3 regions of the Streptomyces sp. NPDC050674 genome follow, and region 1 is predicted to be linked to each of the others. Evidence: riboswitches for the same ligand, from Rfam matches in the RefSeq annotation. Region 1 holds a riboswitch; each other region holds the start of a gene.

Region 1 (4,560 bases):
CCAGCGCGCCTTCAGGTCGCGCAGCCGTTCGACGCGCTCGCGGGCCTGCCGCTGTTCGCGTCGCAGGTCGTCGATCTCGGCGCGCTGCGAGACGTACTCCCGCATCGGGTAGGCCAGGGCCACGATCAGCGAGCACATCACCAGGGCGAGCAGCGCGGCCCGGCCGGTCAGCCGCGAGCGCCGGGCCTGGCGCTTGGTCTGGGAGCGGTAGACCCGGGCCGCGGTCTGCTCGCCGAGCAACCGGATCCTGGTCGCGGTGGAGAACCGGTCCCGGTCCTTCACGGCCATCTGTCCGCCTCCCGCTCCACCGTCATACGCGCGTACGTCCCCGGACACGGTACGGGACCGAGTACGGGGACGTACGTACGACGCTGCTACTTACGGGCCGGGTCAGCCCTTGAAGCGGGGGAATGCCGAGCGGCCGGCGTACACCGCGGCGTCGTCGAGGATCTCCTCGATGCGCAGCAGCTGGTTGTACTTGGCGACGCGCTCGGAGCGGGCCGGGGCGCCGGTCTTGATCTGGCCGCAGTTGGTGGCGACGGCCAAGTCGGCGATCGTGACGTCCTCGGTCTCGCCGGAGCGGTGGGACATCATGCACTTGAAGCCGTTGCGCTGGGCCAGCTCGACGGCGTCCAGGGTCTCGGTCAGCGAGCCGATCTGGTTGACCTTGACCAGGAGCGCGTTGGCCGCGCCCTCCTCGATGCCGCGGGCCAGGCGCTCGGGGTTGGTGACGAACAGGTCGTCGCCGACGAGCTGGACCTTGTCACCGAGCTTGTCGGTGATGGTCTTCCAGCCCTCCCAGTCGTCCTCGAACAGCGGGTCCTCGATGGACACGAGCGGGTACGCGTCGACGAGCTCCGCGTAGTACTCGGTCATCTCGGCCGCCGAGCGCTCCTTGCCCTCGAAGGTGTAGACGCCGTCCTTGTAGAACTCGGAGGCGGCGACGTCGAGCGCCAGGGCGATCTGCTCGCCGGGGGTGTACCCGGCTTCCTTGATCGCCTCGAGGATGAGGTCGAGGGCCTCGCGGTTGGAGCCGAGGTTCGGAGCGAAGCCGCCCTCGTCGCCGAGGCCGGTGGCCAGGCCCTTGGACTTCAGGACCTTCTTCAGCGTGTGGTAGACCTCGGCGCCCCAGCGCAGGGCCTCGGAGAAGGACTCCGCGCCGATCGGGGCGATCATGAACTCCTGGATGTCCACGTTGGAGTCGGCGTGCGAGCCGCCGTTCAGGATGTTCATCATCGGCACCGGCAGCAGGTGCGCGTTGGGGCCGCCCAGGTAGCGGAACAGCGGCAGGTCGCTGGCCTCGGAGGCGGCGTGGGCCACGGCGAGCGAGACGCCGAGGATGGCGTTGGCGCCGAGGGAGCCCTTGTTGTCGGTGGCGTCCAGGTCGAACATCGCCTGGTCGATCAGGCGCTGCTCGGTGGCGTCGTAGCCGACCAGCTCCGGGCCGATCTGCTCGATGACCGCGAGGACGGCCTTCTCCACACCCTTGCCGAGGTAGCGGTTCGAGTCGCCGTCGCGGAGCTCGATGGCCTCGAATGCGCCCGTGGAGGCGCCGGACGGGACGGCGGCACGACCGGTGCTGCCGTCGTCGAGGCCGACCTCGACCTCGACCGTGGGGTTGCCTCGGGAGTCCAGGATTTCCCGGGCTACGACGACGTCGATGGACGGCACGAGCATCTCCTTCTTGAATGTGACGCGGTGACGCGGGTCGCGTGGACCCGGCGGGGTGCGGGCCGTGGTGGCTCGCGACATGAGCCTAACCGGCTCCGGGCGATCGGCCACCGGGTCGCCCACCCCATGGACAGAACCGAGAGTAAATTGTTTCCGAACGGAACAAAGCCGGTTGCCGAAAAAACCCCGCCCCGGTGCGCACGGGGGATGGCGCACCGGGGCGGGGAGTCCGTGGGCCCCGGGGGGCCCGGAGGGGCCGCTGCCTACTTCAGGTGCAGCTGCTGGCCCGGGTAGATGAGGTTGGCGTCCTCGACGATGTCCTTGTTCAGCTCGAAGAGCTTCTCCCAGCCGCCCTTGACCTTCTTGTCCGCGGCGATCGAGCTGAGGGTGTCGCCCTCGACGACCTTGTACTCGCCGTCGCCCTTCTTGACCTTCTTGCCGGTCGGGGTGGTGACGGTCTTCTTGGCGGCCGGGCGGTCCTCGGAGCGGGAGGCCGGCTGCTGCTCGGTCTTGCGGGTCTCGGTGCTCTGCTGGCTCTGCTGGCTCTGCTGCTGCGTGGAGCTGCCGGAGTCGCTCGAGGAGCCGCCGCCGGTGTAGCCGGCACCCGACAGGCCCTTGCCGCAGACCGGCCAGGCACCCTTGCCCTGGCTCGCCAGGACCTTCTCGGCGACCTGGATCTGCTGGTCCTTGCTGGCCTGGTCGGCGGTCGAGGCGTACTGCGTGCCGCCGTACGCGGCCCAAGTGGAGGCGGAGAACTGCAGACCGCCGTAGTAGCCGTTGCCGGTATTGATGGACCAGTTGCCGCCGGACTCGCACTGGGCGACGGCGTCCCACTCGGAGGCGGTGGCGGCGGAGGCGTTGCCGGCCGCCATCAGCGGGGCGGCGATGGCGACACCGGTGACACCGGCGAGCGCGGCGGCGCGGGTGGCCTTGGACGGACGACGGTGCTTGCCCTTGGCGGAAAACAGCATGAATCGATCCCCTCACCGACGCCTGCGAGGTGAGCTGTCGGGTTCGGGCCGGTTGAGTTGCCCGGCCGCGTCCCTCACGGGACACGGCTTCACCCCAAGCCCTTCCGGCACAACCGGCCGGTCGGGCACCTACCTTGGGTCCCCCGCTCCTGCCTACGGCGCTTGACGCGACGACTGTTCCCGGGCGGCCGCTGGCAGGATTCGGCGTTGCGGCAGCCGGGGCTCGTGGTGACGAGCGATCACGACCGTAGACACGCGATCCGCCGAATTTCAAAGACGATCAGGGCTTCTGAGATCTATCTCTCACCGGCCTTATACGGGACATTCGGCGCGAAACATGACGTGAACTCACCCGGTTTAGGGGTGACTTCGACCGCCGTTTCCGCACTGCCCGGACGGCTACCCCTCGTCCGCTTCGACCCCTGTGGTGAGCTTCTGACCGGGGAGGATGAGGTTCGGGTCGGTACCGACCGTCTGCTCGTTGTCGTCGTAGAGGGAGTGCCATCCACCGTCGACGTCAAGGGAGTCGGCGATGGACCAGAGGCTGTCGCCGACGCCGACGATGTAGGAACCCTGGGAGGCGTCACCGCCGCGCGAGGCGTGGCGGCCCGAGGACGCGCCCTCACGGCCGCTCGCGGACGCGGAGTCCTCCTCGGCGCCGGGGCCGCGGTGACGGCCGGAGCCGGTGCCCGCCGGGGCCGAGGACGCGTCACCCTGAGGCGAGTTGGCGGACTCACCGCCCTCACCGGAGCCGGAGCTGCCGGACTTCTCGCCCCGCTCCTGCTTCTCGTCCCGCTCCTGGGAGGTGGAATCGGACGACTTGTCGGACTTGCTGGTTTCGTCCTTCTCGGTCGACCGTGCGTCGGGCGACGACGACGGGCTCGAGGACGGCTCCGGAGAAGGGGACGCGTCAGGGCCGTCGAGCAGACCGGGTGAGTCCACCTCACCGGATGCCCCGGACGAGCCGGACGTGTCCGACCCCTTGCCCTGCTCGAGGCCCGAGAGCAGTCCGCAGGTGCGCCACGCGCCGACCCCCTGGTCGGCGAGGACTCTCTCGGCCACGGATATCTGCTGGGAGCGACTGGCCAGGTCGGCACTCGCGGCGTAGTCGAGACCGCCGTACTTCTCCCAGTCCTCCTGGGACAACTGCAGGCCGCCGTAATAGCCGTTGCCGCTGTTCTGGCTCCACGCGCCGCCGGTCTCGCAGTCCGCGACCCGGTCCCAGGTCGTGCCGTCGGCCGCGCTGGCGCCGGAGGCCCCGAGGAGGGGGATCGCGATGGCGGAGCCGGTCACTCCGGCCGCCACGAGGAGAGCCGGAGCCTGACGGGGGCGGCGGTGCCGACCGTTCCCGGAGAGCATACGGAGACCTTTCGCGAGACAGCAGTGACCGGCGGCCGGAATCCCGGGCCGCATTGATGGGTGAACGTATCGGCAGACGATCACTTGTCACAAGTTCATGCCGCGCAGATCACGTGAAGATCACAGCTCTGATGTTTCGTCACGTCCGGCCGGTGCGAACTCCACCGGCAGCGTGCGCAGCCCCCGCATGATGAGGCCGCCGCGCCACCGCAGCTCGGCCGGGTCCGCCGCCAGCCGGAGGTCCGGGAGGCGGGTGAGGAGGGTGGCGAGCGCGGTCTGGCCCTCCAGGCGGGCGAGCGGGGCACCGAGGCAGTAGTGGATGCCGTGGCCGTACCCGAGGTGCTGGTTGTCGCGGCGGGCGAGGTCCAGCGCGTCCGGGTCGGCGAACCGCTCCGGGTCCCGGTCCGCGGCGGCCAGGACGACGAGGACGGGATCGCCGGCCTCGACGCGCTGCCCGCCGAGCGTGAGGGGCTGCGTGGCGAAGCGCCAGGTGGCGAGCTCGACCGGGCCGTCGTAGCGCAGCAGTTCCTCGACGCCCGTCTCCAGCAGGCCCGTTTCC
Region 2 (4,560 bases), on a different contig from region 1:
CAGGGCCCGGGGCAAGCGGCGCCTGCGCACGCGGACCGAGGTCGTCCCCGGGAACTTCACCAGGGCTTCGCGCGCTTGCATACAGTGGCAGGACCGGCAGGAATCCGCGGTCTGAACAACCGCTCAGCGAGCGAAGGGACGTACATGCCCATGGGTCACACGGCCACAGCCCAGGCAGGCTCCGGGGGCCTGACAGCGACCGAGCACCGCCTGGCCAACGGCCTGCGCGTGGTGCTCTCTGAGGACCACCTGACCCCGGTCGCGGCGGTGTGCCTCTGGTACGACGTCGGCTCACGCCACGAAGTCAAGGGGCGTACCGGCCTGGCTCACCTTTTCGAGCACTTGATGTTCCAGGGATCCGCCCAGGTCAAGGGCAACGGCCACTTCGAGCTGGTCCAGGGCGCGGGCGGTTCGCTGAACGGCACGACCAGCTTCGAGCGGACCAACTACTTCGAGACCATGCCCGCCCACCAGCTGGAGCTCGCCCTCTGGCTGGAGGCCGACCGGATGGGCTCCCTGCTGACCGCGCTCGACGACGAGTCGATGGAGAACCAGCGGGACGTCGTCAAGAACGAGCGCCGCCAGCGCTATGACAACGTCCCCTACGGCACGGCCTTCGAGAAGCTGACCGCCCTCGCCTATCCGGAGGGCCACCCCTACCACCACACCCCGATCGGCTCGATGGCCGACCTGGACGCGGCGACGCTGGAGGACGCGCGCGCGTTCTTCCGCACGTACTACGCGCCGAACAACGCCGTGCTGTCCGTGGTCGGCGACATCGACCCGGAGCAGACGCTGGCCTGGGTCGAGAAGTACTTCGGCTCCATCCCCGGCCACGACGGCAAGCCCGCCCCGCGCGACGGCTCGCTGCCGGAGATCATCGGCGAGCAGCTGCGCGAGGTCGTCGAGGAGGACGTCCCCGCGCGTGCGCTGATGGCCGCCTACCGGCTGCCGCACGACGGCACGCGCGAATGCGACGCGGCCGACCTGGCCCTCACCGTCCTCGGCGGCGGCGAGTCCTCCCGCCTCTACAACCGCCTGGTGCGGCGCGACCGTACGGCCGTGGCGGCCGGATTCGGCCTGCTGCGGCTCGCCGGGGCGCCCTCCCTGGGGTGGCTGGACGTGAAGACGTCCGGTGACGTGGAGGTCCCGGTCATCGAGAGCGCCATCGACGAGGAGCTCGCCCGGTTCGCCGAGGAGGGCCCCACGGCCGAGGAGATGGAGCGCGCCCAGGCCCAGTTGGAGCGCGAGTGGCTGGACCGCCTCGGCACGGTCGCGGGCCGCGCCGACGAACTGTGCCGGTACACCGTGCTGTTCGGCGACCCGCAGCTCGCCCTGACCGCCGTCAACCGCGTCCTGGAGATCACGGCGGAGGAGGTCCAGGAGGCCGCCAAGGCCCGCCTGCGCCCCGACAACCGCGCGGTGCTCGTCTACGAGCCCGTCGCCGACGAGACCGACGAGACCGACGACACCGCAGCCGCGGCCGGCGACGAGAACGAGGAGGCGGCCAAGTGACCGAGCTCGCCACGATGGACTTCCACCCCCGGCCGCAGGCGGGCGAGGCGCGCCCCTGGGCCTTCCCGGCCCCCGAGCGCGGCACGCTCGGCAACGGCCTGACGGTGCTGCGCTGCCACCGCCCCGGTCAGCAGGTCGTCGCGGTGGAGGTGCTGCTGGACGCCCCCCTGGACGCCGAGCCGGCCGGCCTCGACGGTGTGGCCACGATCATGGCCCGGGCCTTCTCCGAGGGCACCGACAAGCACTCCGCCGAGGACTTCGCCGCCGAGCTGGAGCGCGCCGGAGCCACCCTCGACGCCCACGCCGACCACCCGGGCGTCCGGCTCAGCCTGGAGGTGCCCGCCTCCCGGCTCGCCAAGGGACTGAACCTGATCGCCGACGCCCTGAGGGCGCCCGCGTTCGCCGACAGCGAGGTCGAGCGGCTGGTCCGCAACCGCCTCGACGAGATCCCGCACGAGCTGGCCAACCCCTCCCGCCGCGCCGCCAAGGAGCTCTCCAGGGAGCTGTTCCCGGCGGGCTCGCGCATGTCGCGGCCCCGGCAGGGCACCGAGGAGACGGTCGCGACGATCGACTCCGCGGCCGTGCGCGGCTTCTACGAGAAGCACGTCCGCCCCGCCACGGCCACCGTGGTGGTCGTCGGCGACCTGACCGGCATCGACCTCGACGCCCTGCTCGGGGAGACCCTGGGCGCCTGGACGGGCTCCTCGGCCGAGCCGCGCCCGGTGCCGCCGGTGACCGCCGACGACACCGGCCGGGTCGTCATCGTGGACCGCCCGGGCGCCGTCCAGACGCAGTTGCTGATCGGCCGTGTCGGCCCGGACCGGCACGACCGCGTGTGGCCCGCGCAGGTGCTCGGCACGTACTGCCTGGGCGGCACCCTCACCTCCCGCCTGGACCGCGTCCTGCGCGAGGAGAAGGGCTACACCTACGGCGTGCGGGCGTTCGGCCAGGTCCTCAGGTCCGCGCCGGACGGCACCGGTGCCGCGATGCTCGCCATCAGCGGTTCCGTGGACACGCCCAACACCGGCCCCGCCCTGGAGGACCTCTGGACGGTGCTGCGCACCCTCTCCGCCGAGGGGCTGACCGACGCCGAGCGGGACGTCGCCGTGCAGAACCTGGTCGGCGTGGCGCCGCTGAAGTACGAGACGGCGGCGGCCGTCGCGAGCACGCTGGCCGACCAGGTCGAGCAGCACCTGCCCGACGACTACCAGGCCACCCTGTACCGGCAGCTCGCGGCCACCGGCACCGTGGAGGCCACCGCGGCGGCCGTGAGCGCCTTCCCGGTGGACCGTCTGGTGACCGTTCTCGTCGGTGACGCGGCGCAGATCAAGGCACCCGTCGAGGCCCTCGGCATCGGCGAAGTCACCGTCGTCGCCGCCGAGTAGCGGCACGCGCTCAGGGGCCCTGGTCGTCTTCGAAGGCACCAGGGCCCCTTTATGCCCGAATTGATACGGAGGTTGCCTGTCTGCCCTGTGGGATGCGCTACAAAAGCCGGGATTCATTTGGGAATTGAAAGTGACGCCGCTTAGCGTCATCCGGGCTGTTCGTCAGGCAGTGCGCCGCACCCGCGGCACCGGACAGTCATCGCCGAGTCCCCGTACGGCGCGAGCCAGGGGAGCCGGGGACCCATCGCAGTCCCTGGGGTGAATCGGACGCCCGCGCCCGTGGCGAGGGAGTCCGTAGGAGACCTTCCTGCTCCGAACCCGTCAGCTAACCCGGTAGGCGAGAGGGAAGGAAAGGACCAGCCACTTCATGGCGTTCACTCGCGCCACCGGCAAGCACCGTCGTCCCAGCAGGATCCAGCGCGGCACCGCCCGCGCGGCGGGCGTCGCGGCCCTCGCCACCACCGGCGTGATCGGCACCGTGGCGGCCCCCGCTGCCTTCGCCGCCGAGCCCACCGCCGAGCAGACGGGTCTCACCCCGGTCGTCACCATGGGCGACACCGTGGCCCAGCAGATCGACGCCCAGGCCATCGCGCAGCAGCAGGCCGCCGACGAGGCCGCCGCCAAGCAGAAGGCCGAGGAGGCCGCCCGCAAGCGTGCCGCCGAGGCCGCCCAGGAGGCCAAGGAAGCCGCCGAGAAGGCCCGCGAGGCCAAGGAGCGCGCCGCCCGCGAGGCCGAGCGCAAGCGCCTCAACGCCTTCGTGGCCCCGATCTCCGGCTCGTACGTCTCCACCGGCTACAAGGCGAGCAGCGGCCTGTGGTCCTCCGGCAGCCACACCGGCGTCGACTTCCACGCCGCCACCGGCACCTCCGTCCACGCGGTCGGCGCGGGCACCGTCGTCGAGGCCGGCTGGGGCGGCTCCTACGGCAACCAGATCGTGATCAAGATGCACGACGGGACGTACACGCAGTACGGCCACCTGTCCTCCATCGGCGTCTCGGTCGGCCAGCAGGTCACCCCGGGCCAGCAGATCGGCCTGTCCGGCGCGACCGGCAACGTCACCGGTCCGCACCTGCACTTCGAGGCCCGCACGAGCCCCGAGTACGGCTCGGACATCGACCCGGTCGCCTACCTGCGCTCGCACGGCGTGAACGTCTGACCGGCACCTCGTCGCTCTCCCCGAAGCCCCGGCTCCCCGAGCCGGGGCTTTCGGCGTTCACGGCGGCGGAGTGTCCAAAAAATATTCATGGATTCCCGCTTGCCGTCGGAAATTCCGGCTCATTGCAATAGAGTCACGGAACACGCGCCGCTCGCCGGCGTTTCACGGGGATTAAGCGGAGGTCGGTCATGCGTATTCCCGCGCACTCGGTGTGCACGGCCATCCGGGACGACATCGTCGCCGGTGTCCACGCGCGCGGCAGCCGGCTCACCGAAGAACTCCTCGCGCGCCGCTACGGCGTCTCGCGGGTCCCCGTGCGGGAGGCGCTGCGCACCCTGGAGGCCGAGGGCTTCGTGGTGACCCGGCGGCACGCGGGCGCGTGCGTGGCCGAACCCACCGAGCAGGAGGCCGCCGACCTGCTGGAGATGCGGCTGCTGCTGGAGCCGCTCGGCGCCGCACGGGCCGCCCAGCGCCGCACCGAGGGGCATCTGAAGGTCCTGCGGG
Region 3 (4,560 bases), on a different contig from region 1:
CGGGTCGGTGTGGTCGAAGACGAGCCGCCCGTTGTTCCACCATTGGACCGTGGAGCCGTCGGAGACGATCCGGACCCGGTTCGGCTCGTTCGCGGCCAGCAGCGGCTCGGTGCAGTCGAGGACCAGGGGCCGCACGCCGGGCTGGCCGACGTAACGGCGCAGCCGGGTCGTGGTGTTGTAGTTGGCGCCGTAGCCCGCGTAGTAGGTCGTGAGGTGGTCGTACTCGTCGAGGGCGCCGCCGCGCGGAGTCGCGAAGAGGTCGCCCGGAGAGCGGACGTCGGTCGCGTTCCAGAAGTTGTTGAGGTCCGAGACCCGGTCGTTGGCCCCGCCCTCGGAGACCGGGGTGGCGGTGTACTCCAGCAGGTACGGCCCTTCGAGTCGCCGCCTGAACCACACGGTGGCACCGCTCGGCACGTCGATCTCCAGGACGCCGCGGGAGGCGGTGACGGTGCCGCCGTCCTGGAGTTCGGTCGCCCACTGCCCGAGGCCGTGGCAGAAGTCGTCGCGGGCGACGAGGCGGCGGGGCGCGGCGTGCGCGGGCGCCGTCGGCGAGAGGACCGCGTACGCGGCTCCGGCGGCCAGGGCTGCGAACGCTCTGCGGGTGGTCGGCACGGGACACAGCTCCTCGGGATCCGCCGGGAAGGCTCTGGAAAGCGCTTGCACTCCGGACGGGATCACTCTGTCCCAACTGCCGCCGCCTGTCGATCCCTTGATGCGCCATCGGCCGCACACGCCGAAGGCCGGACCCGGGGTCGGGGTCCGGCCTTCACAGGCGTGTCAGGCGGGTGGTCGTGCGGTCGGTCAGCCGACGGAGACGCCGTGCGAGCGCAGGTAGGCGACCGGGTCCACGTCCGAGCCGTAGTCCGGCGTGGTGCGGATCTCGAAGTGCAGGTGCGGTCCGGTCACGTTGCCGGTCGCACCCGACAGGCCGACCTGCTGCCCGGCGGTCACGGTCTGGCCGGCCGAGACGGACAGCTGGGACAGGTGGGCGTACTGGGCGTAGAAGCCGTCGGCGAGCTTGATGACGACCTGGTTGCCGTAGGCGCCGCCCCAGCCGGCGGAGACGACCGTGCCCGCGCCGACGGCCTTGAGGGAGGTGCCGGTCGGGACGACGAAGTCGACACCGGTGTGGTAGCCGCTGGACCACATGCTGCCGGACATGTGGTACGGGGTGCCGATGGTGGCGCCGTTCACCGGGAGGGTGTAGCCGCTGGAGTTGCTCTGCGCGGCGGGCTCGGCGGCGGCCGGCTTGGCGGCGGTCTCCGCCTTCGGTGCCGGGTCGGCGGCGGACTGCTCGGGGGCCGAGGCCTTGGGCGTCGAAGGGGCGGACGGCTTCGGCGCGCTCGCCGCCTTCTTGCCGATCGACAGCTTCAGGCCCGGGTGGATCAGCGACGGGTCGGAACCGACGGCGTCACGGTTGTCGGCGTAGAGCTTCTTCCAGCCGCCGCTGACGTGCTGGTCGGCCGCGATCTTCGCGAGGTAGTCGCCGGCCTTCACGGTGTAGACGCGGGAGCCGGTGGCGTTTTCGGCGGCCTTCTTCTCAGCGGCCGGGGCCGACTGGACGGCCTTTTCCGGAGCCGACTGCGGGGTGGCGGCGTGGGCGCCGGCGGCCCCCATGAGCGGGAGGGCGAGGGCGGCCCCGCCGGTTCCGGCGACGGCGATGGAGCGGGTGAAACGCTGGGTCTTGGGGCGGCGGTGCTTACCCTTCGCGGGCATGGCGAATTCCTCTCCGTCGCCTGCGAGGTGAGCTGTCGGGTGCGAGCTGGAGATGCCCGGCCGCGCCGAGGCGTGGCTTAACCCCAAGCCGTTCCGGGAACCGGAACAGGCGTCTTACCTGTGGGTCCCCCGCTCCTGCCGTACGTCGGGTCAGTGTGTGCGGGCTCCGGGCGGCGGCAGGATTAGGCGTCCGTCCGGATTGGTGTGGAACGTAAGCGACCAAGACGCAATAGGACAAGCTTGCGGTTGCCCGCGACGGTGCTCCCCTCACCGCGCCGACACATTCCGCCGTCACCGAGCGTGGATTACCGATCTCCCGCTTTGCTCAATAACCCTGCGCATTGCCGGAATTACGTGAACATGGCGACAACACATCGTCACGAATATGACGATGGTCACGCGCCCCGACCTCATCTCCTTTACGATCGGGGCACGTTATCCCCTTAACTACCTAAGCGCCCTATTCGGACAGAAGGGCTACTTCCGCTTAAGGCGGACGACGGTGGCGTCGAGATCCCCGCCCAGGCCGACCCGGAGTCCGTGATGGAGCAGCAGGGCACCTCGGTGAACTTCGCCCGTTTCGAGGCATTCGTACTCCGCTGCCGGATCGAGGCCGCGCAGCCGGAGTGCCGGGACGGGCTCGCCGTAGCGCTGCGCCTGGAGCCAGGCGAGCACGACGGTCTCCTCGCCGAGGACGTACTGCACGGCGCTCAGTCCGCCCTCCGGGGGGCGCAGCCGGTACAGGTCGCCGCGTTGCACCACGGGCCGGATCTCCTTGTAGAGCCCGACCCACTCCGCCGCCTCGGCCAGCTCCTCGGCCGTCCACTTCGTGAGGTCGCCGCCGACCCCGAGCACCCCGGCCATGGCACTGACGAACCGGAACCGCAGCGAGCTGGCCCGGTGGTTGAGCATGGCGTTCGGACTGTCGGTGACCCAGGCGGCCATGACCCGGGGCGGATGGATCTGGCTGAAGCCGTGCTGGATGGCGAGCCGGTCCAGGGGGTCGGTGTTGTCGGAGGTCCACACCTGGTCCGTGCGGCCCAGCACGCCGAGGTCGATCCGGCCGCCGCCACCCGAGCAGGACTCGAAGGCCACACCCGGGTGGGCGGCCCGCAGCCGGTCCAGCAGGGCGTACAGGCCGCGCACGTGGTCGACCCACAGCCGCTGCGGGTAGGGGTCGTCGGGCCAGCCGGCATCGGTGAAGCAGCGGTTGAAGTCCCACTTCACGTAGTCGATCGGCGCGCTGGAGAGGAGCCCGTCGAGCTGCTCCCACAGGTACTCCCGGACATCCTCTCGCGCGAGGTTGAGGACGAGCTGATTGCGGAACTCCGTCCGCTTTCGCCCTGTTTGGTACTGCACCCAGTCGGGGTGCGCGCGGTACAGATCGCTGTCCGGGTTGACCATCTCGGGCTCGACCCAGATGCCGAACCGCATGCCGAGTCCGCGCACATGATCGGCGAGCGGCTTCAGCCCGCCCGGGAAGCGGTCGGGGTTGGGAGTCCAGTCGCCGAGCCCGGCCCGGTCACTGGTGCGCGCCCCGAACCAGCCGTCGTCGACCACGAACAGCTCGACGCCCATGGCGGCGGCCCGCTCGGCGAGCGCCCGCTGCTGCTCCTCGGAGATGTCGAACTCGGTGGCCTCCCAGGAGTTGAACAGCACCGGCCGGTCCTGCCCGGCGTCCGGGATCACATAGGCGCGCTGGTAGGCGTGCCAGGCCCGGCTCGCCCCGCCGAAACCACCGTCGCTCCAGAGGCCGGCGAAGACGGGGGTGGTGTACGACTCACCCGCGTCCAGCGTCAGCAGGCCCGAGTCGTCGTAGCCGGCGCCGCCGGTGATCTGCACGCGCGCGTCGGGGAGCTGGGCCACGGCGATCCGCCAGGAGCCGGACCAGCCGAGGGCGCAGCCGTACACCTCGCCGTGCTCCTCGGTGGCGTCGGTGTCGAGGGCGACCCAGGGCAGGTGCTGGTGGGAGGTGTGGCCGCGGCGGCTGCCGATGACCTTCTCGCCGTGGGTGAGGGCCGAGCGCGTCAGCCGGGACTCGGCACCCCATCGGCCGTGCAGCTGGGAGAGCCGCCAGGCGTCACGGTCGGGCAGCGTCCAGGTCGCGGAGTCGGCGCGCAGCAGCTCCAGTGCCGGTCCCCGGTTGTCCAGGGTCACCCAGCGCTCGACGACGTCCGTCGAGGCACGCATCCGGTAGTGCAGCGTCACGGTCAGGCCGTCGTCGCGGAACCGGAGTCTCAGCTCGTCGTCCTGGGTGTCGTGTCCGTCGAAGGTCCACTCGGTGCCGCGGCGCCCGGCCGTGCGCACGGACAGGGCGGGGCGCACGAAACGGGGGCCGCCCTCGACCGGGTACTCCTCCCGTCCGTCGAGCGGGGACTCGAAGGGCCAGTACTCGGGCAGCGGCCGCACGGTGAGGGCCTCGGCGTCGGCGAGGCCGATCCTGGGGCCCCAGTGCAGGTGCAGCAGCTCGTCCCGGTCGGTGACATGGACGGCATAGCTGCTGGCCGGCCCGGAGAGTACCCATGTACGACCGTCTTCGGAAGTGTCCAGCATCATGGCCTCACAGATTCGAACAAGCCCGACCAGAGGCGACCAGGCGGCAACATCATCGAGTGCCGCGGGGGCTCCGGGCAACGCTTGTGGACAACTCATTGCCCCAGGCAGGCATGTCGTATCGTCGAGTGACGCCCGTCGACGAGCCGCGCCGGCGGCGCCGAAGGGGAGGAGCCCTCGTGACACAGCAGGTCCCGTCGACCGAGCCCGAGCTGGCCGGAGTGCGCAACTTCCGTGATCTGGGCGGCCTTCCGACCGTGGACGGCCGGCGGGTGCGGCAGGGCGTGCTGT

What was found. Region 1 has a riboswitch for cyclic di-AMP ahead of AB0I06_RS16115 (transglycosylase family protein). Riboswitches for the same ligand answer to the same signal wherever they lie in the genome.
Region 2: linked by a shared signal. The riboswitch ahead of AB0I06_RS28760 (M23 family metallopeptidase) and the one ahead of AB0I06_RS16115 (transglycosylase family protein) in region 1 are both predicted to bind cyclic di-AMP.
Region 3: linked by a shared signal. The riboswitch ahead of AB0I06_RS02040 (peptidoglycan DD-metalloendopeptidase family protein) and the one ahead of AB0I06_RS16115 (transglycosylase family protein) in region 1 are both predicted to bind cyclic di-AMP.

The regions. Positions count from the first base shown of each region.
Region 1 covers NZ_JBFAIG010000008.1:231,927-236,486, reverse strand. Annotated here, with positions in the region: gene AB0I06_RS16125 (septum formation initiator family protein) at 1-288, opposite strand, end outside; gene eno (phosphopyruvate hydratase) at 391-1,671, opposite strand; gene AB0I06_RS16115 (transglycosylase family protein) at 1,935-2,642, opposite strand; cyclic di-AMP (ydaO/yuaA leader) riboswitch at 2,647-2,813, opposite strand; gene AB0I06_RS16110 (transglycosylase family protein) at 3,042-4,001, opposite strand; gene AB0I06_RS16105 (cytochrome P450) at 4,122-4,560, opposite strand, start outside.
Region 2 covers NZ_JBFAIG010000020.1:111,343-115,902, forward strand. Annotated here, with positions in the region: gene AB0I06_RS28750 (pitrilysin family protein) at 151-1,515, shown strand; gene AB0I06_RS28755 (pitrilysin family protein) at 1,512-2,900, shown strand; cyclic di-AMP (ydaO/yuaA leader) riboswitch at 3,091-3,255, shown strand; gene AB0I06_RS28760 (M23 family metallopeptidase) at 3,268-4,056, shown strand; gene AB0I06_RS28765 (GntR family transcriptional regulator) at 4,245-4,560, shown strand, end outside.
Region 3 covers NZ_JBFAIG010000001.1:490,247-494,806, forward strand. Annotated here, with positions in the region: gene AB0I06_RS02035 (DUF6250 domain-containing protein) at 1-612, opposite strand, end outside; gene AB0I06_RS02040 (peptidoglycan DD-metalloendopeptidase family protein) at 802-1,716, opposite strand; cyclic di-AMP (ydaO/yuaA leader) riboswitch at 1,721-1,882, opposite strand; gene AB0I06_RS02045 (alpha-galactosidase) at 2,194-4,269, opposite strand; gene AB0I06_RS02050 (tyrosine-protein phosphatase) at 4,449-4,560, shown strand, end outside.